Linked DNA regions of Pseudoduganella dura. The protein of the gene in region 1 interacts with the protein of each later gene in a pairwise test. Links are inferred from orthologs where the notes say so. Each region holds a gene or a part of one and is shown on either strand. Other genes may lie near its edges. The genes, in order: mtgA and GJV26_RS08750.

Region 1 (17,021 bases):
CGAAATCGCCGCTGCCGGACATGCGCCGGACGGCGTCCGGCGACAGCATCGAAGCCTCGCGCCGCCGCATCGAGCAGCTCGAAGAGGCGCAGAAGCAGCTGCTGACGCAGGTGAAGACCACGCCGTACCGCGCCGCGCCCGCCACCGAGAACAGCAAGCCCAATCCCACGGCCACCGGCGCCGAGCTGATTGAAAGCAGCAAGGCGATCGCCCGCATGGCGGCCGAGATCTCGCAAACGATCGAAGACCAGAACAAGCGCCCGCGCCGCACCTACATCACGCCGAGCACGCAGCAGGTGGGTTACGCGATGTACTACAAGACCTTCCAGCGCAAGGTGGAAGAGGTGGGCACGCTCAATTTCCCGCAACAGAACGGCCGCAAGCTGTACGGCGAGCTGGTGCTGTCGATCCCGATCTTCCAGGACGGCACGCTGTATACAAAGGAGGGCGGCATCTCCGTGCAGACCAGTTCGGGCAACCGCGCGCTGGACGACGCGGCGATCGCGATCGTGCGCCGCGCGGCGCCGTTCGGCAAGTTCCCGCCAAACATGCTGTCGAACGACCGCGACGACCTGTGGGTCATCATCACCCGCTTCAAGTTCACCCGCGAACAAAAACTCGAAACCAACCTCGGCGGAGCCAATTAAGAATGGATAAGTACTGCGTGTTCGGCAACCCGATCGCCCACAGCAAGTCGCCCGACATCCACGCCGCCTTCGCGGCCGCGACCGGCCAGCAGCTGACCTATGAAAAGCGCCTGGCGCCGCTGGACGGCTTCGCGCAGGCGGTGCGCTCGTTCATCGCCGAAGGCGGCAAGGGCGCCAACGTGACGGTGCCGTTCAAGCTGGAGGCCTGCCGGCTGGCCAATGCGCTGACGGTGCGCGCGCAGGCCGCCGGCGCCGTCAACACGCTGCTGTTCGACGAATACGGCATCACCGGCGACAACACCGATGGCGCGGGGCTGGTGGCGGACATCGCCGTCAACGCCGGCGTGCCGATCGCCGGCAAGCGCGTGCTGCTGCTGGGCGCGGGCGGCGCCGCGCGCGGCGCCGTGCTGCCGATCCTCGAACATCGTCCCGCAGCGCTGGTCATCGCCAACCGCACCGTGGCCACCGCCGAAGCGCTGGTGCAGCAGTTCGCGTCGCTGGGCGGCGAGGGCGTCGTATCGGCGTGCGGATACGACGGCATCGCCGGCGGTTTCGATATCGTCATCAACGCCACGTCGGCCAGCCTGCAGGCGGATTTGCCGCCCATCCCGCCATCGGTATTCCACCAGGGCACTCTGGCATTGGATATGATGTACGGGAAGGAGCCGACCGTCTTCATGCGCTTCGCACAAGGCCATGGCGCCAGCGTGCGCGATGGCCTGGGCATGCTGGTGGAGCAGGCCGCCGAAGCGTTCCATGGCTGGCGCGGCGTGCGCCCGCGCACCACGGAGGTGCTGGCCGCCCTTCGCTGATTTTGCGTTGATTTTGCGTCGACATCGCGTCGATAATCGAACTTGCTGGCCATTACATAAACAATGACAAAAACACGCAAGGCTCCTGGCCGCTGGTCCTGGGTGAAATGGGTATTCATCGTTCCGGTCGCGCTGTTCATCGCGGTACAGATCTATTTCTTCGTGCAGATCTGGTGGTGGCGCGATCACGAGCCGGGCACCACGGCGTTCATGCGCCAGCAGCTTGCGGCAATGCAGGAAACCAATCCGAACGCAAAGCTCGTCCAGCAATGGGTACCGTACGAGCGCATCTCGAACAACCTGAAACGCGCCATCATCGCTTCCGAGGACGCCAATTTCTCCGACCACGACGGCGTCGACTGGGAAGCGCTGGAAAAGGCCTATGAACGCAATGCGAAGCGCAACAAGGTCACGCACGGCGGGTCGACGATCACGCAGCAGCTGGCCAAGAACCTGTTCCTGTCCGGCTCGCGCAGCTACCTGCGCAAGGGCCAGGAACTGATCATCACTTATATGCTGGAAACGCTGATGGACAAGCGCCGCATCTTCGAGATCTACCTGAACGTGGTGGAGTTCGGCCGTGGGGTGTATGGCGCCGAAGCGGCGGCGCGTCATTATTACCGCATTCCCGCGGCGAAGCTGGGCGCATCGCAGGCGGCGCGGCTGGCGGTGATGCTGCCCAATCCCCGTTATTACGATGCCCATCGCGATACGCGCTACCTGAGCCGGCGCACGGCCGTCATCCTGCGGCGCATGGGATCGGCGGACCTGCCATGAGGGGCGGGGGTAAAGACCGGTTCCTAATAACGATCTCCTAAGTAAAAAACGGTTCTGCGATCTGGTCCGGGCCGGTGCTTTGCCTGTACACTTGCGCTGTTTTATTTTTTGCGTCCTGCAAGTATCCAGAATCCCAGCCGGCTGAGAGTGCCTATGATCAATGTCTTCGTTTTACAAAATGGCCGGCTCAACCAGGTTCCCATCGAAACGCGCGAAGATCTTGAAGAAGCGGCACCGGTCTGGGTCGACCTGACCGATCCGACCGACGACGAGCGTGCCTGGGTGAAGGCCATCTACGGCGTGACGCTGCCGGGCGAAGACGAAGTCAAGGATATCGAAGCATCGGCCCGTTATTACGAAGCCGAAAACGGCGACCTGCACCTGCGCACCGACTTCCTGCTGGAAGAAGACGATGGTCCGTCGCGCATCGTGACCGTCGCGTTCATCCTGGCGCGCAAGATGCTGTTCTCCGTGCATACCGACGACTTGCCCGTGTTCCGCCTGGTGCGGATGCGCGCCCGTTCGCGCCCCGGTTCGATCGCCGATTACATGGACGTGCTGCTCGACCTGTACGCCACCGATGCCGAATACTCGGCCGATGCGCTGGAAGGCATCTACCAGAACCTGGAAGAAGTGTCGTTCCGCGTGCTGCAGGAAGAGTTCACCGACCGGGATGCGGCCGATGCGCTGTCCGCGATCGCCCACGAGGAAGACTTGAACGGCCGCATCCGCCGCAACATGATGGATACGCGGCGCGCCGTCAGTTTCCTGATGCGCGGCCGCCTGCTGAACTCGGAGCAGTTCGAGGAAGCCCGGCAGATCCTGCGCGACATCGAATCGCTCGATGGCCACACGTCGTTCCTGTTCGATAAGATCAACTTCCTGATGGACGCCACCGTCGGCTTCATCAACATCAACCAGAACAAGATCATCAAGATCTTCTCGGTGGCCAGCGTGGCTTTCCTGCCGCCGACGCTGATCGCCAGCGTCTATGGCATGAACTTCGACTTCATGCCGGAACTGAAATGGACGCTCGGTTATCCGTGGGCCTGGGGCCTGATGATCACCAGCGCGATCGCGCCGTTCCTGTATTTCCGGCACCGGGGCTGGTTGAAGTAACTATTCAGGCCACCCGCAGCATCGGGCCTGGTGTCGGACACCGGTTTTTGATGCCGTAATCCACAAATGTGTCCGAAATCCGTTGGTCGACACCAGGGAATCGCGCGCTATTGACGGCTATCGCATCATGTTGATGCCATCAGAAACCCGCCGGCTTCAATTGCGCGCCATTTCCCGTCTTTTCCTCTTTTTTCGCCTCGAGGTTCAGGAAGATATTCGCAGTCAATGCGAGGATCGAGACTGCCGCGGCAATTTCCGATATGACCAGTGCCGGCAGGATTTGCATATCGCTGGTCAACAGGATATAGGCGAGCGACCCCATCATTACCGGCAGCGCACCGTTCAGCAGCCAGAAGTGTACGCGCGCCAGTTTCGTGCTGCCGGCCTGCGGGAATACCGTGTAAATAATGCCGGACAATGCCAGCGTGGTCCATCCCAGCAGGTTCACGTGCGCATGTACCGGGCGCAATGTGAAATCATGGCTCGCGCCCATGGCAATGCCCATCGCCACGCCGATGACCAGATATGAAACAGCCAGCTTGAGCCAGACAATGCCGGGCTGGACGGTCTTTTGCTGCCGGGCTGAATGTTCGGTTCGCATGATGCATTCCTCCTTGTGATCTCGAATGCAGCGCATTCTAAAGATCGAATGTCATCGAAATGTCCGAACTTTGTCAGTCCATCATGTGTTCCACAATGCAGTGCATGGCACATGCTGTTTGCTGGTTTGTTTGCGCCAGAAGATGGCAGGGAAGAAGACATATAGCACGACTGACAGCAGACCGTCGGCTTCCGGTATTGCTTTTCAATACCGCGCATTCCATGAGCCTCCACTTCCCGGGAATCCCGGCGCTGTCCGGCGGTGGTGGACATAATGACCGTTACTGGCGGCATCCTCTTGCCGGAACGATGCCGCAACAACCGCTTTCCCGAAGGTTATCGACATGGGTCCGCTCATCTATTCTCTCTGCCAGCAACCCGTTCTCGGGCTGATCCTGTACATCAGTACCGCTTGCGCCTTTCCGCCGTTGTTCGATGCGGAGCCTTTTCCGCTGCGGCAGGCCGGTACGACCATCGTCAGGCAATTCAAGGCGCCGGTCGGCAAGCCGTACTTTCTGATGCTTCATTTTAAATTCCCGTCATCGGACGCCGTTCACGGCAGCGAGATAGCCGGCTCCGGTTACAACGCGAACTGCGATCGTGATTATGCAGACATTCCCGAGCCGCAAAGAGCAGGATTGGGGCGCCCGATTCCGGTTCATGTATTGATCCGGGAAAAACAGACCGGCATGGTAACGGTGGACAAGGTATTCACGTCCCTGTGCGTGACCTCCTGGTCGGCGAACGAAAAATCCCGAACCGTGGCGCGATTCGAGCTGGCGGCGGGGACTTATATTGCCGAGATCCGCAACATGGAAAACCAGGCGGGGCTCGACGGCGTGACGACGGCGGTGTCGCTGGTTGCCGGGCAAGGAAAATAAAAAGGAAAATAAAAAAGGACGGTCGCCCGTCCTTTTTCATCGTTGCGCACTGCAGGTTATTTCAACCGTGCAAACACCCGCCGGGCTGCCTCGATGGTTTCATCGATCACCGCGTCATCGTGGGCGGCGGAAACAAAGCCGGCCTCGAAAGCGGCGGGGGCGAAATACACGCCTTCGTCCAGCATCGCGTGGAAGAACTCGTTGAACTTCGCGCGGTCGCCCGCCATCATTTCAGCGTAATTGCGCGGCACTTCTGCGCTGAAATACAGGCCGAACATGCCGCCCTGGTAATCGGCGCAGAAGGTCACGCCTTCCTGGAAGGCGGCATCCGTCAACCCTTCGGCCAGCCGCTTGGCCGTGGCGGTCAGGCGCTCGTAGAAGCCGGGTTCCTGGATCAGTTTCAACGTGGTCATGCCGGCGGCGACGGCGATCGGGTTGCCCGACAGCGTGCCGGCCTGGTACACCGCGCCGACCGGCGACATATTGCTCATCAGCTCGGCGCTGCCGCCGAAGGCCGCCACCGGCAGGCCGCCGCCGATGACCTTGCCGAGCGCGGTCAGGTCCGGCTTGATGCCGTACAGGGCCTGGGCGCCGCCCAGGCCCACGCGGAAGCCGCACATCACTTCGTCGAAGATCAGCAGCGCGCCATGCTTCGTGCACAGGTCGCGCAGCGCCTGCAGGAACTCCGGCGCGGCCTTGATCAGGTTCATGTTGCCGGCCACCGGTTCCACGATCACGCAGGCGATCTCGTCGCCGAACTCGTCGAACGCTTCCTCGACGCCCGGCACGTCGTTATAGTCCAGCACCAGCGTGTGCTTGACGAAGTCTTCCGGCACGCCGGCGGATGTGGGGTTGCCGAACGTGAGCAGGCCGCTGCCGGCCTTCACCAGCAGCGAGTCGGCGTGGCCATGGTAGCAGCCCTCGAACTTGACGATCTTGTCGCGCCCGGTGGCGCCGCGTGCCAGGCGCAGCGCGCTCATCGTGGCTTCGGTGCCGGAGGAAACCAGGCGCACCTGCTCGATCGACGGCACCAGCCGGGCGATTTCTTCCGCCATTTCCACTTCGCCCCGGGTGGGCGCGCCGAACGACAGGCCGCGGGTGGCGGCTTCCTGCACCGCCTTCACCACCTGCGGGTGGGCGTGGCCGACGATGGCCGGGCCCCAGGAGCCGATGTAGTCGATGTAGCGCTTGTCGTCCGCGTCGTAGAAATAGGGGCCCTCGGCGCGGGTGATGAAGCGCGGCGTGCCGCCCACGGAGCGGAAGGCGCGCACCGGCGAATTGACGCCGCCGGGCGTGCTTTGCTGCGCGCGTTCGAACAGTACATCGTTTTGCGAAATCGTCATTGCTTATCCTTTTTCGGTTTCCGTTTCCGCCATCCGGTGGAAGCGGTTCGGCACCAGCCTGCCCATGCCGTAGCGCCGGGCATGGCGCAGGGCGCCGAAAGTGTATTGCTGGGCAAGGTCGACGGCCTGCGGCAGCGCCATGCCGCGCGCCATGTAGGCGGCGATCGCGGCCGACAGCACGCCGCCGGAGCCGACGAACGGGCCGGGCAGGTGCTGCCAGCGGTCGTGGCGGATGATGCCGCCATCGCCATAGAGCGTGTTGGCGCGCAGGCCCGTCTCGGCGCGCGACGTGCCGGCCGGCGTGCCGGTCACCAGCACGTACTCGCAGCCCAGGTCGATCAGGTGCTGCGCATCGTCGCCCATCGTTTCGCCATTCGCCAGGTCGCGCCAGGTTTCCGCCAGGCGCCCCAGTTCAACCTGCGACAGCAGCAACAGCGTGGCCTGCGGCACCAGCAGCTGGCGCAGCACGGTGAGCAGTTCCTCGGGATCGGTCTGTTCCGACAGCGGCGGCAGCTGCGAGCCGAACGGGTCGAGGATCAACGGCGCATCCGGATAGTCGGAGACCACTTCGGCGATCGACGAGATGTGTTCCATGTGATCGAGCGCGCCGATCTTGAACGCGGCCACCTGCGCATCTTCCAGCACCACGCGGGCCTGGTCGGATACCCAGTCCGGTTCCACGTGCTGCTGGTCTTCCACGCGGGCGGTATCGGCGATGAGCAGCGCGGTCGTGACCGACAGGCCCTGGCACCCGAGCGCGGCGAACACGCCGATGTCGGAATGCACGCCCACTGCGCCGATCGGATCGGCCACGCCGAATGTCAGGATGAGGGGTGATGTTTGGTTTTGCACGGCCAGTAGATTAAGATACCCGATTCGGCATTTTACTTGATTGAGGGTGGCAGAACGTGAGCAGCATTATTGGTAACAATGTTGGAAACGGCGTGCGGCAGAACGCGGGACAGGAACTCAAAAGCTGGATGTGCCTGATCTGCGGCTGGATCTACGACGAAGCGGCAGGCTTGCCGGAAGAAGGCATCGCTCCCGGCACCCGCTGGGAAGATGTGCCGATGAACTGGACTTGTCCGGAATGCGGTGCCAGAAAGGACGATTTCGAGATGGTGGCGCTGTAACGGAAGATGGCACCGGTATCGCGCGTTGCTGTTTTACGGACGTGCGAGGGTGCCCCCACACGTCCGCCTGCCTGATTTTCGCTGTGCTATCGTAGCGAAAACGGGTGGGTAAAACGATATGACGACAACGCCGCAAGCGACCGGCCTGACCATCATGGTCATCGATGACAGCAGCACGATCCGCCGGTCGGCCGAGATCTTCCTGAGCCAGGCGGGTTACGGGGTGGTGCTGGCCGAGGACGGGTTCGATGCGCTGGCCAAGATCATCGACCACCATCCGGCGCTGATCTTCTGCGACATCCTGATGCCCCGGCTGGACGGTTACCAGACCTGCGCGCTGATCAAGAAGAGCGCGAAATTCCACGCCACGCCGGTGTTGATGCTGTCGTCCAAGGACGGCCTGTTCGACCGCGCGCGCGGCGCAATGGTGGGCTCGGCCGCCTACCTCACCAAACCCTTCAGCAAGGACAGCCTGCTTGCCGCGGTGCGCGAGCACGCCGGGCAGCGGCCGTCATAACGAGAGCATGCCATGGCCATCCGCCGAATCCTGATCGTCGACGATTCCCCCACCGAGCGCTATTACCTGTCCGATATCCTGGCCCGCAACGGCTACGTGGTGTCGACGGCCGAGAGCGGTGAAGAGGCGCTGCTGCGTATCCGTGCCGAGAAGCCGGAGCTGATCCTGATGGACGTGGTGATGCCGGGCGCAAACGGCTTCCAGGTCACGCGCTCGATCGCCCGCGACCCGGAGCTGCAGCACGTGCCGGTGATCATCTGCTCGTCGAAGAACCAGGAAACGGACCGCATCTGGGGCCTGCGCCAGGGCGCCAAGGATTACCTCGTCAAGCCCGTGAGCGCGGCCGAGCTGCTGTCGAAGATCGCCGCGCTGAGTTGATGGCTGACGCGGAGCACGAAGGCGAGCGCCGCAGCCGGCTGCGCCAATACCAGGTGCAGTTGCTGGAACGGATGCAGGCCGCGCAGGCCACCGGGGCAGCCGCCGCGCGCGAGCTGGGCGTGCTGATCGGCGCGCGCCATTGCCTGCTGGACCTGACCCAGGTCGGCGAGATCGTTCCGTTCCAGTCCGCAACGGCGGTACCGCTCACGCAGCCGTGGTACCTGGGCCTGGCCAATGTGCGCGGCAACCTCGTCGGCGTGATCGACCTGGGGGCTTACCTGGCGGCCGAATCGGCTGATTCATCGGGTTCGCATTCGCCGGCGCATCCGGCTGCTCATTTGCTTGAGCATGGGCCCGCGCACACGCCCGAACACGTCGGCGACGCCGTGCCTGCCGTCACCGAAACCCGGCTGCTGACGTTTGCCGCCTGCATCAAGCTGCCCTGCGCGCTGGTGGCCAGCCGGGTGCTCGGCCTGCGCCGGCTGTCGGACATGCAACCGGCCGGCACCGGCACGGCGGCCCCGGCCTGGTGCGCCGAACGGTATGTCGACACCGATGGCCAGTCATGGACCCGGCTCGACCTGGCCCGGCTGGCGCGCGAACCACGTTTCCTGCACGTGGGACCATAGCCACCACCGATCGGAAAGGACGCGATGCGATTCAAGTTTTCACGGCAAGGCCGGCAGGAGCCGCCGCCCGATTCCAGCTTCGCCGATGGCGGCGATTCGCAGTTCGCCCATGGCGGCCCGGGTGCTTCGGATGCCGACGCGCCGCTGCGGCTGCGCGATGCGCTGCGCCGGCGCGCCAGCGAAGGCGCCGCGCAGGAAGCGGCGCCGGCGCTCAGGCTGCCCCTGATCGGCCACCTGCCGCCGCAGCGGCAGCTCAGCTACCTGGTCACGGCACTGGCGGTCGTGCTGGCGCTGTCGGCCGGCCTGGTAGCGCTCAACGCGCAGCACGGCGCGGCCGGCGCGGCCGCCACGCAGCTGGCGGGCGATGCGCTGATGCATTCGCAACGCATCGGCAAGGCGGCGCCCAACGCGCTGCAAGGCAGCGAAGAGGCATTCCGCCAGCTCGACGAGAGCCGGCGCGAACTGGAACGCGACCTGGCGCTGCTCGATACCGGCGGCAGCTACCGCGGCCGCAGCGTTGCCGCCGCCGGCGGCGCGCTGCGCGGGGCGGTGGCGGATGCCCGCGCCCAATGGGCCGCCACGGCGAAGGCGGCCGATACGGTGCTGCGCCACCGCGGCGACCTGGCCGACGTCGAGAAGTCGTTGCGCGCCCTGGACGCGCTGGCGCCGCAACTGCTGGGGCAGGCCGAAGAAATCATGGCGCTGCGGCTGCAGCGCGGTGCCGGCGCGCGCGAGATCGCCGCACTGGGCCGCCTGGCGATGCTGACCCAGCGGATGAGCCTTGGCACCGCCGAATTCACGGCCGCCGGCGGCATCCGCTCCGAGACGGCGTTCCAGCTGGGTCGCGACATCACGACCTTCCGCGCGACCGTCGACGCGCTGCTGAACGGCGGCGGCAGTGGCGACGACGGCCCCGGCATCGCGGCCGTCCGCGAGGCCGACGTGCGCGAGCGCCTGGCCGCGCTGCAAACCGGCTTCGAACAGTACCAGGCCCAGGCCGGCGCGATCCTCGGCCGGCTCGACCGCCTGCTGGCGGCGCGCAATGCCGAGCGGCTGATCTTCCGCCAGAACGAGAACCTGCGCCAGAGCCTGGCCAGGCTGCTGGACGGCTACCGCGGCGCGCAGGAATCGCTGAACTGGACGTTCTGGCTGATGGTGGCCGGCGGCATGCTGGTGCTGCTGACGGGCGCCGCGATCGGCCGCGTGCTGCTGCAGGATTCGTACAACCGCACCCGCGGCGCCGAGCAGCGCCGCCGGCAGGCGGAAGCGCAGCGGCTTCAGGCGCAGCAGCAGGAAGAGGCGGCGAAGGCCGCGAATGCCCGGAACCAGGCCGCGATCCTGCGGCTGATGAACGAACTGCAGGAAGTGGCGGACGGCGACCTGACCGTGCAGGCCACCGTGTCGGAAGACATCACCGGCGCCATCGCCGATTCGGTCAACTACACGGTGGAGGAATTGCGCGGGCTGGTGGGCCGCGTGACGGCGACGGCCGGGCAGGTGACGGCCGCCTCCACCCAGGCGCAGGGCGTTTCCACCGCGCTGCTCGCCGCCTCGCAACAGCAGGCGCGCGAAATCCGCGATACCAGCGCGACCGTGCTGCGGATGGCGGCCGAGATCACCGAGGTGTCGAAGTCCGCCGCCGGCACGGCGGACGTGGCGCGCCAGTCGGTGGTGGCGGCGCGGCAGGGCGCGGCGGCGGTGCAGGATACGATCGCCGGCATGAACGGCATCCGCGAGCACATCCAGGAAACGAGCAAGCGCATCAAGCGGCTGGGCGAATCGTCGCAGCAGATCGGCGAGATCACGGAACTGATCTCGGACATCACCGAGCAGACCAATGTGCTGGCACTGAACGCGGCGATCCAGGCCGCCTCCGCCGGCGAGGCGGGGCGCGGCTTTTCCGTGGTGGCCGAGGAAGTGCAGCGGCTGGCGGAGCGCTCGGCCGGCAGCGCCAAGCAGATCGGCGCGCTGGTGCGCGCGATCCAGGCCGATACGCACGATGCCGTGGCGGCAATGGAACGGTCGACGCTGGGCGTGGTCGAAGGCGCACGACTCTCCGATGCGGCCGGTGCCGCGCTGGAGGAAATCGAGCGCGTGTCGCACCAGCTGGCCGAGCTGATCGAAGGCATGTCGCACGCGACCGGCGCGCAGGCGGCATCGGCCGGCGGCGTGGCGCGGCACATCGGCCATATCCTGCAGGTCACGGAGCAGACCCAGGCCGGCACGCAGCAAACCGCGCAGTCGGTGCGCCAGCTGTCGGCGCTGGCCCAGCAACTGAAGGATTCCGTGTCGCGCTTCCGCATCGGCAACCAACAACCTGAACAAGCAGCGAGACCATGAGCGAGACCGAATTTGCCCCCAACTCCTTTGATCCGGGCCCGCTGTCGTGGGTGATGGGCGAGATCCGCGAGGCGCTGGGCCGCTCGCGCACGGCGCTGTTCGAGGCCGGCGGCCTGGAGCCGGAAGACCAGGCCACCGCGCTGCGGCTGGCCAAGTCGCACCTGCACCAGGCGCACGGCGCGTTGCTGATGGTGGACGTGGACGGCGTGGCCGCCATCACGCAGCTGGCCGAAGATGCGCTGGACCGCTTCAAGGACGGCACCGTGAAGTGCAGCGCCGACCATGTGGCGGTGATCGGGCGGCTGTACGGCGCGCTGGTCGAACACCTGGAAGAGCTGCTGGACGGCGCGCCGTTCCAGCCGGTGCGGCTGTTCCCGTATTACGCGGCCGCGCAGCAGATGCTGGGCGCGCCGCGCGTCCACCCGGCCGACCTGTTCTTTCCCGACCTGGCGCGCGAATCGGCATTGCCGCCGGCGGCCGGCGAAGAGACCGGCGATGCCGCATTGCGACAGCACGAGGTGGACCATGCCGCGCTGCGACAACGCTTCGAGCGCGCGCTGCTGCCGTACCTGAAGTCCGGCGATCCGGCACAGGCGCAGCCGCTGGCCGCGGTGATCGCCGAGGTGGCCGCGGCCCAGGCCGCGCCGCGGGGGCGGGTGTTCTGGCTGGCGCTGCAGGCATTCGCGGAACTGGTGGTGGACGGCCACGTACCGGGCGGCGTGTATGTCAAACAGCTGTTCGGCGCGGCCAACCTGCAGATGCGCCGGCTGGCGCAGGGCGCGCCGGAAACCCCGGACGCGGTGCTGCGCGACGCGCTGTTCTTCATCGCCGCGGCGGAGCCCGGACACCTCGCGCCGCTGGCGCGCCAACTGCGCACCGGCTTCGCGCTGGACGGCATGGTACCGCCCGACTACGCGACGGAGCGTTACTGCCACCTCGACCCGGAAGCCCTGTCGCGCGCGAAGGAAGGGCTGGACGCGGCCCGCGCCGCATGGCAGCGGCTGGAGGCGGGCGACGGCGGCGCGCAGGCCGGCTTCGGGCAGGCGGTGGCGCTGGTGGCCGCGGCCAGCGACAAGCTGGGTGTCGCGCCCCTGGCCAACCTGATGCGGGAACTGGCGGCGGTCGCCAACGTGGCCACCGCCGCCGGCCGCGGCGAGACGCTGGGCCTGGAGATGGCCACGGCGCTGCTGTTCGCCGGCCATGGCCTCGGGCAGATCCGCCATCTGCCGGACGATTTCGCGGCCAGTGCGGCCACGATCGGTGCCCGCCTGCAGGCGCTCGCGGCGGGGCAGGAGCCGCCCGAACCGGCGCAGTGGCAGCAGGGCCTGGCGCAGCGGCTGCGGCAGGACGACACGGTGGTGGCGCTGTCGCAGCAGATGAAGGTGGCGCTGCGCGATGTGGAGCGCGGACTGGACGATTTCGCCGCCGACCCGGCGGCCCGGCCGCAACCGGCGGCGCTCGATGGCGTGCTGCACCAGCTCGAAGGTGCGCTGGCGATCACCGACCAGCCGGAAGCGCAGGCCGCCGCGGCGCACGTTCGGCGGCAGGTGGCCGCCCTGCTGGCCGGTGCCGGCGAGCCGGCGCCGCCGGAACAGGGCGAGGAACTCGACCGTATCGTGCAGAACGTGGGCGCGCTCGGCTTCTTCGTCGACATGCTGGCGCAGAACGCCGCCGGCGCGCGCGAGCGCTTCGCGTTCGATGCCGCGCAGGGCACGTTCCGCGCGATTCCGCTGCGCAAGATCGCCGGGCCCGAATCGATCCCCGTGCTCGATGAAGAAGTACCGGCGCCGGCCGAGCCGGCACCGGCCGCCGGCAGCACCGTGGTCGCGGGCGCCAGCGACGCGGCGATCGAGGAAGAGCTGCTGGAAATCTTCATCGGCGAAGCGCAGGAAGTGCTGGCCTTCGTGGATGCTGCGCTGGCCAGGCCGCGAGCCGAGGCCGCCACGCCGGACAGCCTGGCCACGCTGCGCCGTTCGTACCACACGCTCAAGGGCAGCGGGCGGATGGTGGGGCTGAACCAGTTCGCCGATGCCGCCGGCGCGCTCGAGAAGGTCATGAACGCCTGGCTGGCCGGGGGACGCACGGCCGACGAGGCGCTGTTCGGCCTGCTGAAATGGGCGGCCGCCGAACTCAATGCCTGGGTCGGCGAACTGGTAGCAAAGGGTATTTCGCCGCGCAGTGCGGCGCCGGTGATGGCCGCGGCCGCGCAGGTGCTGGAAGGTGCGCCGTTCGTGTCGTCCGACGACAGGGCGGCACCGGCGGAGCCGCCGCCGGCCGAACCGTATGTGACGGACGAGAACGCGACGGAAGCATCCGCGATTGCCGCGCCGGACATGGCGGCACCGGACATGGGGGCACCGGACGCCGGCGACGGCATGCGTTTCGTCGGCCGCCTGGCCGTGCCGGCGGCACTGTTCGACATCTACGTGGCCGAAGCCACCGCGCTGGCGCAGGCGCTGGCGCGCGACTTCGACACGTGGCGCCGGCAGGGCGAACTGGACCCGGAAGCGCTGCACCTGGCGCATACGCTGACGGGTACGTCCGGCACGGTCGGCTTCAAGCCGTTGCGCGAACTGGCCTTCGCGCTCGAAACCACGCTGCAGGCCGCGCCGGGCACGCTGCACGACCCGGCGCACCACGACCTGTTCGACCTGGCGATCGGGCGCGCGGCCGGCATGCTGGCCAGCTTCGCGGCCGGCGAGATGCCGCCCGCGCAGCCGGAGCTGATCGCCGCGCTGGAGCGCCTGCACGACGAGCTGGCCCGTGCGCATGCCGCCGGTCCCGACGTGGCCGCGCGGCTGGATGGCATGCTGGCGGAACCGGAAGAAGAGCCTGCAATATCGGAACAAGAGCCTGCGGTATCGGAACAAGAGCCTGCGGTATCGGAACAAGAGCCTGCGGTATCGGAACAAGAGCCTGCGGTATCGGAACAAGAGCCTGCCGTGCCGGAAGATGCGCCGTCCGCAGCAGCGCCGGAGCCCGCTGCGCCGGTCGACGCGCTGGCGGTCCGCCTGGACACGCTGTTCACCGACACCTATCACGCGCTGCTCGGGAAGCCCGTCGCACCGGATGAGGGGACTGCGGTATCGGAAGGAGCGCCTGCGGCAGCGGCCGAGGAGACCGCTGCGCCGGTCGGGGAGCTGGAGGCCCGCCTCGACACGTTGTTCAGCGATACCTATCACGCACTGCTTGCCGTGCCGTCGCCGGCACCGGAGCAAGGCACGGCGCCGCCGTTGCGGCCACAGCTGGTAACGCAGGACGAGTCGATCGACGACCTGTTCAACGCCGCATTCGACGATGCCTTCGCGGAACCGCCGCTGACGCAGGCCTCCGTGCCGCAACCGGCGCCGGCAGCGCCGCCCGAATCCCCGGCGGAACCGCAAGCGCATGGTCCGGCGCCGGCCGGCGCGGCGGAAGCAGGACCGGCCGATGCGCCGGACGTGCAGGCAATGCCGCTGCCCGAGCCCGAACCGGCGCTGCCGGCCGTGGCGGACGAACTCGACCCCGATCTGCTGCCCGTGTTCCTGGAAGAGGGCGCCGACCTGCTGCCCCAGGTGGGTGCCGCGCTGCGCGCCTGGCAGCATGCGCCGGCCGACACCGCGCAGCCGGCCACGCTGCAGCGCGTGCTGCATACGCTGAAGGGCAGCGCGCGGATGGCCGGTGCCATGCGCCTGGGCCAGCATGCGCACGAGATGGAGACCCATGTCGAGGATATGGGCGACCCGGCGCCGGCCGCGTTCGAAGGCTTGCTGGCCCATTACGACCACGCGCTGCTGCTGTTCGAGCAATTGCAGCACCCGCCGGCCGCGGCGGGCGCCGCGCCGGCGGCCACCCCTGCCGACAGCGAGGCGGCGGCAACCCAGGCGCCACTGGTGCGCGTACGCGCCGACATCCTCGACCGCCTCGTCAACCAGGCCGGCGAGGTGGCGATCGCGCGCTCGCGCGTCGAAAACGAAGTGGCCGCGCTGCGCACCGCGCTGGCCGACTTCGAGGGCAACCTGGCCAGGCTGCGGCTGCAGCTGCGCGAAGTGGAGATGCAGGCCGAATCCCGGATTGCCTCGCAGATTGCCTCCCGGATCGCCACGCGGCCGCCGGCCGCCGGCGAGCGCGAATTCGATCCGCTCGAGTTCGACCGCTACACCCGGCTGCAGGAACTGACGCGGCTGATGGCCGAGAGTGTCGATGACGTGGCGTCGTTCCATGCCGGGCTGCTGCAGTCGGTGGACAGCGCCGGCGACGACCTGGCGCAGCAGGCGCGGATGACCCGCGAACTGCAGCGCGATCTGCTGCGCGTGCGGATGGTGCCGTTCGCCAGCATCGCCGAGCGGCTGTACCGCGTGGCACGGCAGGGTACCAAGGAATTGGACAAGCGCGTCAACCTGGATATCCGCGGCGGTTCCGTGGAGATGGACCGGAGCGTGCTGGAGCGGATGGCGGGCCCGTTCGAACACCTGCTGCGCAACGCGATCGTGCACGGTATCGAGCCGCGCGAGGCACGCACCGCCGCCGGCAAGCCCGAGACGGGCGAGGTGGTGGTGCAGGCCAGCCAGCAGGGCAACGAGATCGTGCTGGAATTTTCCGACGACGGCGCGGGGCTCGACCTCGGCCGCATCCGCTCCCGGGCACGCGAACGGGGCCTGTTGAACGAGACCGGGGAAGCCGGCGACGCCGGGCCCGCGGACGCGGACGTGGCGAACCTGATCTTCGAGCCCGGCTTTTCCACGGCCGACGCGCTCACCGAACTGGCCGGCCGCGGCGTGGGCATGGACGTGGTGCGCTCGGAGGCGCAGTCGCTGGGCGGCAGCATCGACATCCACACGGTGCCGGGGCAGGGCACGCGGTTCACGATCCGCCTGCCGCTGACACTGGCGGTGACCCAGGTGGTGCTGCTGTCCGCCGGTGGACGGACGCACGCCGTGCCCGCCGCGCTGGTGGAGCAGGTGCTGCAGGTGAAAGCCGCGGCGCTGGACGAAGCCGCCGGCCGCGTCGACGTGGCCGGCCAGGCATTGCCGCTGCATTACCTGCCGGCGCTGCTCGGCGATCCGCATGCCAGGCCGCCGGCGCAGCGGTCGGTGCCCGTGCTGGTGCTGCGTGCCGGGAGCGACCGCCTCGCCCTGCGCGCCGACGAAGTGCTCGGCAACCGCGAGGTGGTGGTGAAGAATACCGGGCCGCAGCTGGCCCGCGTGCCGGGCATCGCCGGCGCCACCGTGCTGGGCTCCGGCGAGATCGTGCTGATCCTGAACCCGGTCGTGCTGGTCCAGCACCTGGCGCAGCACGTGGCGCAGCAGCCGCGGCCGCGCATGCCGATACCGGCCCCGCATGCGTCGGCGGGCACCATCATGGTGGTCGACGATTCGCTTACCGTACGCAAGGTTACGCAGCGGTTGCTGGAGCGGGAAGGCTACACGGTGATGCTGGCGAAGGATGGCGTGGATGCGCTGGAGCAGATCGCCGCACGCAAGCCGGACCTGATGCTGGTCGATATCGAGATGCCGCGGATGGACGGCTTCGACCTGACGCGCCACGTACGCGCCGCTGCCGCCACGAGCGAGATCCCGATCATCATGATCACCTCGCGCAGCGCGGAAAAGCACCGCAGCCTTGCGCTGCAACTGGGCGTGAACGCATATTTCGGCAAGCCGTACCAGCAGACCGTGCTGCTGGGCGCGATCGCCGGGCTGCTGCCGGCGCGGGGAGCACCGGAGGAGGGGTGAGGGCGGAGCAAGCCCCGCCCTGGCCGGCGCGGCTTTGTGCCGCGTTATCCCGCAAACAGCTCCCGCCGGCCGTCCCGCTGCCGATTTCATCGCCAGGTCATATTAAAAAACTAAGCTTGCCCTCTTGCAGA
Region 2 (4,871 bases), 2.0 Mb from region 1 along the record:
GTTGCGCACGTTGTGTTCGCCGGCTGCCTGCAGGCCGACATAGAACTGGACCAGTTCCCCATCGCTGCAGCGGATCGACACGAACATCTGATTGCCGAAATCGGCCGGGCGGAACGTGCAGCTCACATCGGCCTCCTTGGTCAGGCCGAAGGTGATCGTGCGGCGGCTGCCGGCCAGCTCGCGCCAGATCGGGGTGAACTCGTCGTGCGACGGGAACACCGCCGTGCCGTCGGCCGGCAGGGCCGCCAGCGCGGAACCGTTTTCGCGCGCCACCGCTTCCACGGTGTGCATGAACTCCTGGTGCTCGCGCTGGGCATTGTTCACCAGGGCGATGGTGGGCGCGGCAATCCGCGCCAGGCGGCCGATCTCGCCCGGGTGGTTCATGCCCAGTTCGATCACGGCCGAGGAATGGTGCGTGGCCAGCCGGAACAGGGTCAGCGGCACGCCGATTTCGTTGTTCAGGTTGCCGCGCGTGGCCAGCCGGTCTTCTTCGCCATGGGCGGCGGCCAGGATGGCGGCGATCATTTCCTTGACGGTGGTCTTGCCGTTGCTGCCGGTGACGCCGATCACCGGCAGGTCGAACTGGCTGCGCCACCAGCGGGCGATCTGGCCGAGGGCCGCCAGCGTGTCGGGCACGAGGATGACGGGAAGCGTGGCGGGCGGGGTCCAGCCGTCGGGCAGTTTTTCGACGACCACGGCGGCCGCCTGCCGCGCCACCTGCGGCAGGAAATCGTGGGCATCGAACGTTTCGCCGCGCAGCGCGACGAACAGCGCGCCCGGCGCCACGGTGCGGCTGTCGGTCGAAACGCCGTCGAAGGCCACCCCGGCAACGGGCTGGCCCGATGTGGTGTCGAACAGGCGCGCGTCGTCCAGCGCGCCCAGAATCTGGTCCAGCGTGGCGCGCATCAGTTCTGCCTCATCATCGTCAGTCGGGCGGTCAATGCAAGCTGGGCATGGTCGGCGTCGGAGAACGGCAGCTTCTTGCCCTTGATCTCCTGGTACGGCTCGTGGCCCTTGCCGGCCACCAGGATCACGTCGTTCTTCGCCGCGTGCCTGACGGCGGAAAGGATCGCGGCGGCGCGGTCTTCGATGGCCTGCGCCGGGCGGGCGGCATCCATGCCGGCCACGATCTGCGCGATGATCGCGTGCGGATCCTCGCTGCGCGGGTTGTCGCTGGTGACCAGCACATGGTCCGCCGCCTGCGCGATGCGGCCCATTTGCGGGCGCTTGCCCGGATCGCGGTCGCCGCCGCAGCCGAACACGCACCACAGCGCGCCGCCACGGTCGCTGGCCACCGGCCGCAGCGCTTCGAGGGTCTTGTCCAGCGCATCCGGGGTGTGGGCGTAATCGATGACGACCATCGGCGCATCGTTGCCGCCCGCCAGCTGCATGCGGCCCGGCGGCGGAGTCAGGGCCTCGATCGCGTCGACGGCGGCGCGCAGCGGCATGCCTTTGGCCAGCAGCGCGCCCAGCACGCCCAGCGCGTTGCTGACGTTGAACGCGCCGACCAGGCGTGTCTTGACCTGCGCGGCGCCGTAGGGCGACTCGAGGTGGAATTCGGTGCCGGCGCTGCGGCTCTTGACCTGGCTGGCGCGCAGCATGGCGAACCGGGGCAAGCGCGCGCCCAGTTGCGCGGCCAGCTGCGCCGCCTCGGTATCGTTCTTCAGCGTGTAGCCGATTACCTGGCCAGCCGTGGCCTGCCCGGCCATGCGCACGCCGGCCGGGTCGTCCAGGTTGATCACGGCAGTCTTCAGGCCGGGCCAGGCGAACAGTTTCGCCTTGGCCGCCTCGTAGGCTTCCATCGAGCCGTGGAAATCGAGGTGGTCGCGCGTCAGGTTGGTGAACAGCGCCACGTCGAAATGCATGCCGGCCACGCGCCCCTGTTCCAGGCCGATGGACGATACCTCGATCGCCAGCGAGCGGGCGCCGGCGGCGCGGCATTCGTCCAGCGTGCGGGCCAGCAGCACCTGGTCCGGCGTGGTGTAGCCGGTGGCCATGAATTCGGGCTCGGCGCGGCCGGAGGCGGCGCCAGGGAACAGGCCCACGCCCAGCGTGCCGATGACGGCGGCGGTTTCGCCGGCGCGCGACAGCGCATGGCCCAGCCACACGGCGGACGACGTCTTGCCGTTCGTGCCCGTGATGCCCACGGTGAACATGCCGGCGTCCGGCATGCCGTAGGCGGCGTGCGCGATCGGGCCGGCCCGCAGCTTCAGGTTCGCCACCGGCAGGCTGGCCACCTTCCAGGCGGAATTCCAGGTGAAGCCTTCCGGGTCGTACAGCACGGCCGCGGCGCCCTGCCCGATCGCCTGCTCTATATAGGTGCGGCCGTCGCCGGCATCGCCGGTGCCGTTGGCCGGATAGGCGAAAAATACGTCGCCGGCGCCGATCCGGCGCGAGTCCGAGGCCAGCTGGCCGTTCGGCGCGGCTTCCCTGATCCAGTTGCCGATGGTGTTGGTGTCGTCGTTATTGTTCATGTCTGTCATTACATGGCCTCCCCTTCGTTGCCCGTCGGGGCCACGATTTCCGTCACGGTGGAATCGGGAGGCACATTCATGGCGCGCAGCGCGTTCTCTGCGACCTTGGCGAAAGTGGGCGCGGCCACCTGGCCGCCGTACTTGCCGCCCTGGGTCGGCTCGTCGATCATCACCGCGATGATGAAGCGCGGCGCGGACAGCGGCACGATGCCCACGAAGGAGCCAATATATTTGCGCGGCATCGCGTAGCGGCCGTTTTCCGCCTTGTAGGCGGTACCGGTCTTGCCGCCCACGCGGTAGCCCGGAACCTGGGCCTGCTTGGCGGTGCCATCCTTGCCGGTGACGACCATCTCGAGCATCTCGCGGATCTGGCGCGCGGTCTGCGGCTTGATGATCTGCTGGCCCTGTGGAATCTCGTGGCTTTTCTCGAACGTGAGCGGGATCGTGTCGCCGTCGCGCGCGAACATCATGTATGCGCGGGACAGCTGGATCAGCGACACGGAAATGCCGTTCCCGTAGCTCATCGTGGCCTGCTCGATCGGCCGCCAGTTCTTGTACGGGCGCACGCGGCCCGCCACGGCGCCGGGGAAGCCCCATTTCGGCTGCTGCCCGAAGCCGACCTTGGTAAACATTTCCCACATGTCCTGCGCCGGCATCGACAGGGCGATCTTCGAGGTGCCGATGTTCGACGACATCTCCACCACCTGCTGCACGCTGATCACGTGGTGCGCCTTGGTGTCGCTGATGGTGCGGTCCTTGATCGTGAGGCGGCCGGACCCGGTGTCGATATTGGTGTGCGGCGTGACCACGCCCTTGTCCAGCGCCAGCGCGACGGTCACCGGCTTGAGCGTGGAACCCGGTTCGAACGAGTCCGTCATCACGCGGTTGCGCAACTGCGCGCCGGTGAGCTTGCGGCGGTCGTTCGGGTCGTAGCTGGGATAGTTCGCCAGCGCCAGCACCTCGCCGGTATGCACGTCGAGCACCACGGCGGCGCCGGCCTTGGCCGCGAATTTCTCGACCGCGGCCTTCAGCTGGGTAAAGGCGATGTACTGGATCTTCGAATCCACCGACAGCACCAGGTCCTTGCCGTCGTGCGGCTCGTGCTTGGCGCCGATATCCTCGACGATGTGGCCGAGCCGGTCCTTGATCACGCGGCGCGAACCGGTCTGCCCCACCAGCGTTTTCTGGTGCGCCAGCTCCATCGATTCCTGGCCCACGTCTTCCACGTTGGTGAAGCCCACCACGTGCGTCATCACTTCGCCCTGCGGGTAGAAGCGCTTGTATTCCTTGCGGGTGTCGATGCCGTCGATCTTCAGTTTAGCGATCTGGTCGGCCACGTCCTGCTCGACCTGCCGCTTCAGGTAGACGAAGTTGCGGTCGGAATCGAGCTTCTTGCGCAGGTCGGCTTCGCTCATCTCGAGCAGGCCGGCCAGCGCGCGGATCTTTTCCGGCGGCGCCTGCAGCACATCGTCCGGAATCGCCCAGATGGCCTTGACGGGCACCGACGATGCCAGCACCTGGCCGTTGCGGTCCATGATCTTGCCGCGCGTGGCCGGCAGTTCGATGGTGCGCGCGTAACGGATTTCGCCCTGCTTCTGCAGGAACTGGGTGGACACGCCCTGCAGCCACAAGGCCCGCACGCCCAGCGCCGCGAACGCGGCGAACAGCACGAACAGCACCACGCGCGAACGCCAGGTCGGCAGCCGCACCGCGAGCACGGGGCTTTTCGAGAACGACACGCCTTTCGAGGCGGCTACCCGGGAACTTGCGGCATTCGAGCGGCTCATTCTGCGTCCTCCGTCAGGTACTGGGTGCGCGCCGGCGTGAGCTGGGTCATGCCCAGGTCGCGGTGGGCGATATCTTCGATGCGGGCATGCTTGCCCAGCGTGGACTGGTCCAGCTGCAGTTGCGCCCATTCGATGTCGAGCTGGCGCGCCTTGGCCTGCGCCCGCTCCAGTTCGATGAACAAATGGCGCGCCTGGTACTGCGCGTTGACGAGCGACAGCGCGCAACCCACCAGCAGCGTGGCCAATACGGCGCTGAGCTTGCCTGTCATGCCGGCTTCTCCTGTTTGGGCAGGCGCATGGCCACCCGCATCACCGCCGAGCGGGCGCGCGGGTTTTCATCAACCTCCCGCTCGGACGGCTTGATCTTGGCCAGCAGCTTCACTTCCGGCTGCGGCAGGTCGGCGGCGCGGATCGGCAGCCGGCGGTCCGGCTGCGGCACATTGGCGCGCTCGGCGAGGAAGCGCTTGACGATGCGGTCTTCCAGCGAATGGAAGCTGATGACGGCGATGATGCCGCCCGGCGCCAGCGCGTCGTAGGCCTGCTTCAATCCGGCCTGGAGGTCCTCAAGCTCTTGATTGATGTGAATCCGGATAGCCTGAAAGGTGCGTGT

What was found.
Region 2: the proteins of mtgA (region 1) and GJV26_RS08750 interact in binary tests that used the Escherichia coli proteins (3 or more experiments, as listed by UniProt). The link is inferred for Pseudoduganella dura from one-to-one orthologs.

Annotation. Positions count from the first base shown.
Region 1 is NZ_WNWM01000002.1:4,048,459-4,065,479, forward strand. Bases 588-3,379 are described here. They hold mtgA (monofunctional biosynthetic peptidoglycan transglycosylase), read left to right. Parts: upstream 588-1,522; coding sequence 1,523-2,236; downstream 2,237-3,379. Other genes in these bases: GJV26_RS17750 (TonB family protein), read left to right, coding at 588-647; aroE (shikimate dehydrogenase), read left to right, coding at 650-1,459; corA (magnesium/cobalt transporter CorA), read left to right, coding at 2,390-3,355. In the rest of the region: more of GJV26_RS17750, read left to right, coding at 1-587; GJV26_RS17770 (cytochrome-c oxidase), read right to left, coding at 3,495-3,956; GJV26_RS17775 (DUF5625 family protein), read left to right, coding at 4,300-4,836; hemL (glutamate-1-semialdehyde 2,1-aminomutase), read right to left, coding at 4,893-6,179; thiD (bifunctional hydroxymethylpyrimidine kinase/phosphomethylpyrimidine kinase), read right to left, coding at 6,183-7,031; GJV26_RS17790 (rubredoxin), read left to right, coding at 7,160-7,312; GJV26_RS17795 (response regulator), read left to right, coding at 7,431-7,829; GJV26_RS17800 (response regulator transcription factor), read left to right, coding at 7,842-8,207; GJV26_RS17805 (chemotaxis protein CheW), read left to right, coding at 8,207-8,836; GJV26_RS17810 (methyl-accepting chemotaxis protein), read left to right, coding at 8,861-11,176; GJV26_RS17815 (hybrid sensor histidine kinase/response regulator), read left to right, coding at 11,173-16,890. UniProt on the Escherichia coli protein: Peptidoglycan polymerase that catalyzes glycan chain elongation from lipid-linked precursors. May play a role in peptidoglycan assembly during cell division in collaboration with other cell division proteins.
Region 2 is NZ_WNWM01000002.1:1,997,589-2,002,459, forward strand. What follows is about bases 1,873-4,871. They hold GJV26_RS08750 (peptidoglycan D,D-transpeptidase FtsI family protein), read right to left. Parts: upstream 4,262-4,871; coding sequence 2,483-4,261; downstream 1,873-2,482. Other genes in these bases: GJV26_RS08745 (UDP-N-acetylmuramoyl-L-alanyl-D-glutamate--2,6-diaminopimelate ligase), read right to left, coding at 1,873-2,483; ftsL (cell division protein FtsL), read right to left, coding at 4,258-4,530; rsmH (16S rRNA (cytosine(1402)-N(4))-methyltransferase RsmH), read right to left, coding at 4,527-4,871. Outside these bases: GJV26_RS08740 (UDP-N-acetylmuramoyl-tripeptide--D-alanyl-D-alanine ligase), read right to left, coding at 1-906; more of GJV26_RS08745, read right to left, coding at 906-1,872. UniProt on the Escherichia coli protein: Essential cell division protein that catalyzes cross-linking of the peptidoglycan cell wall at the division septum. Required for localization of FtsN.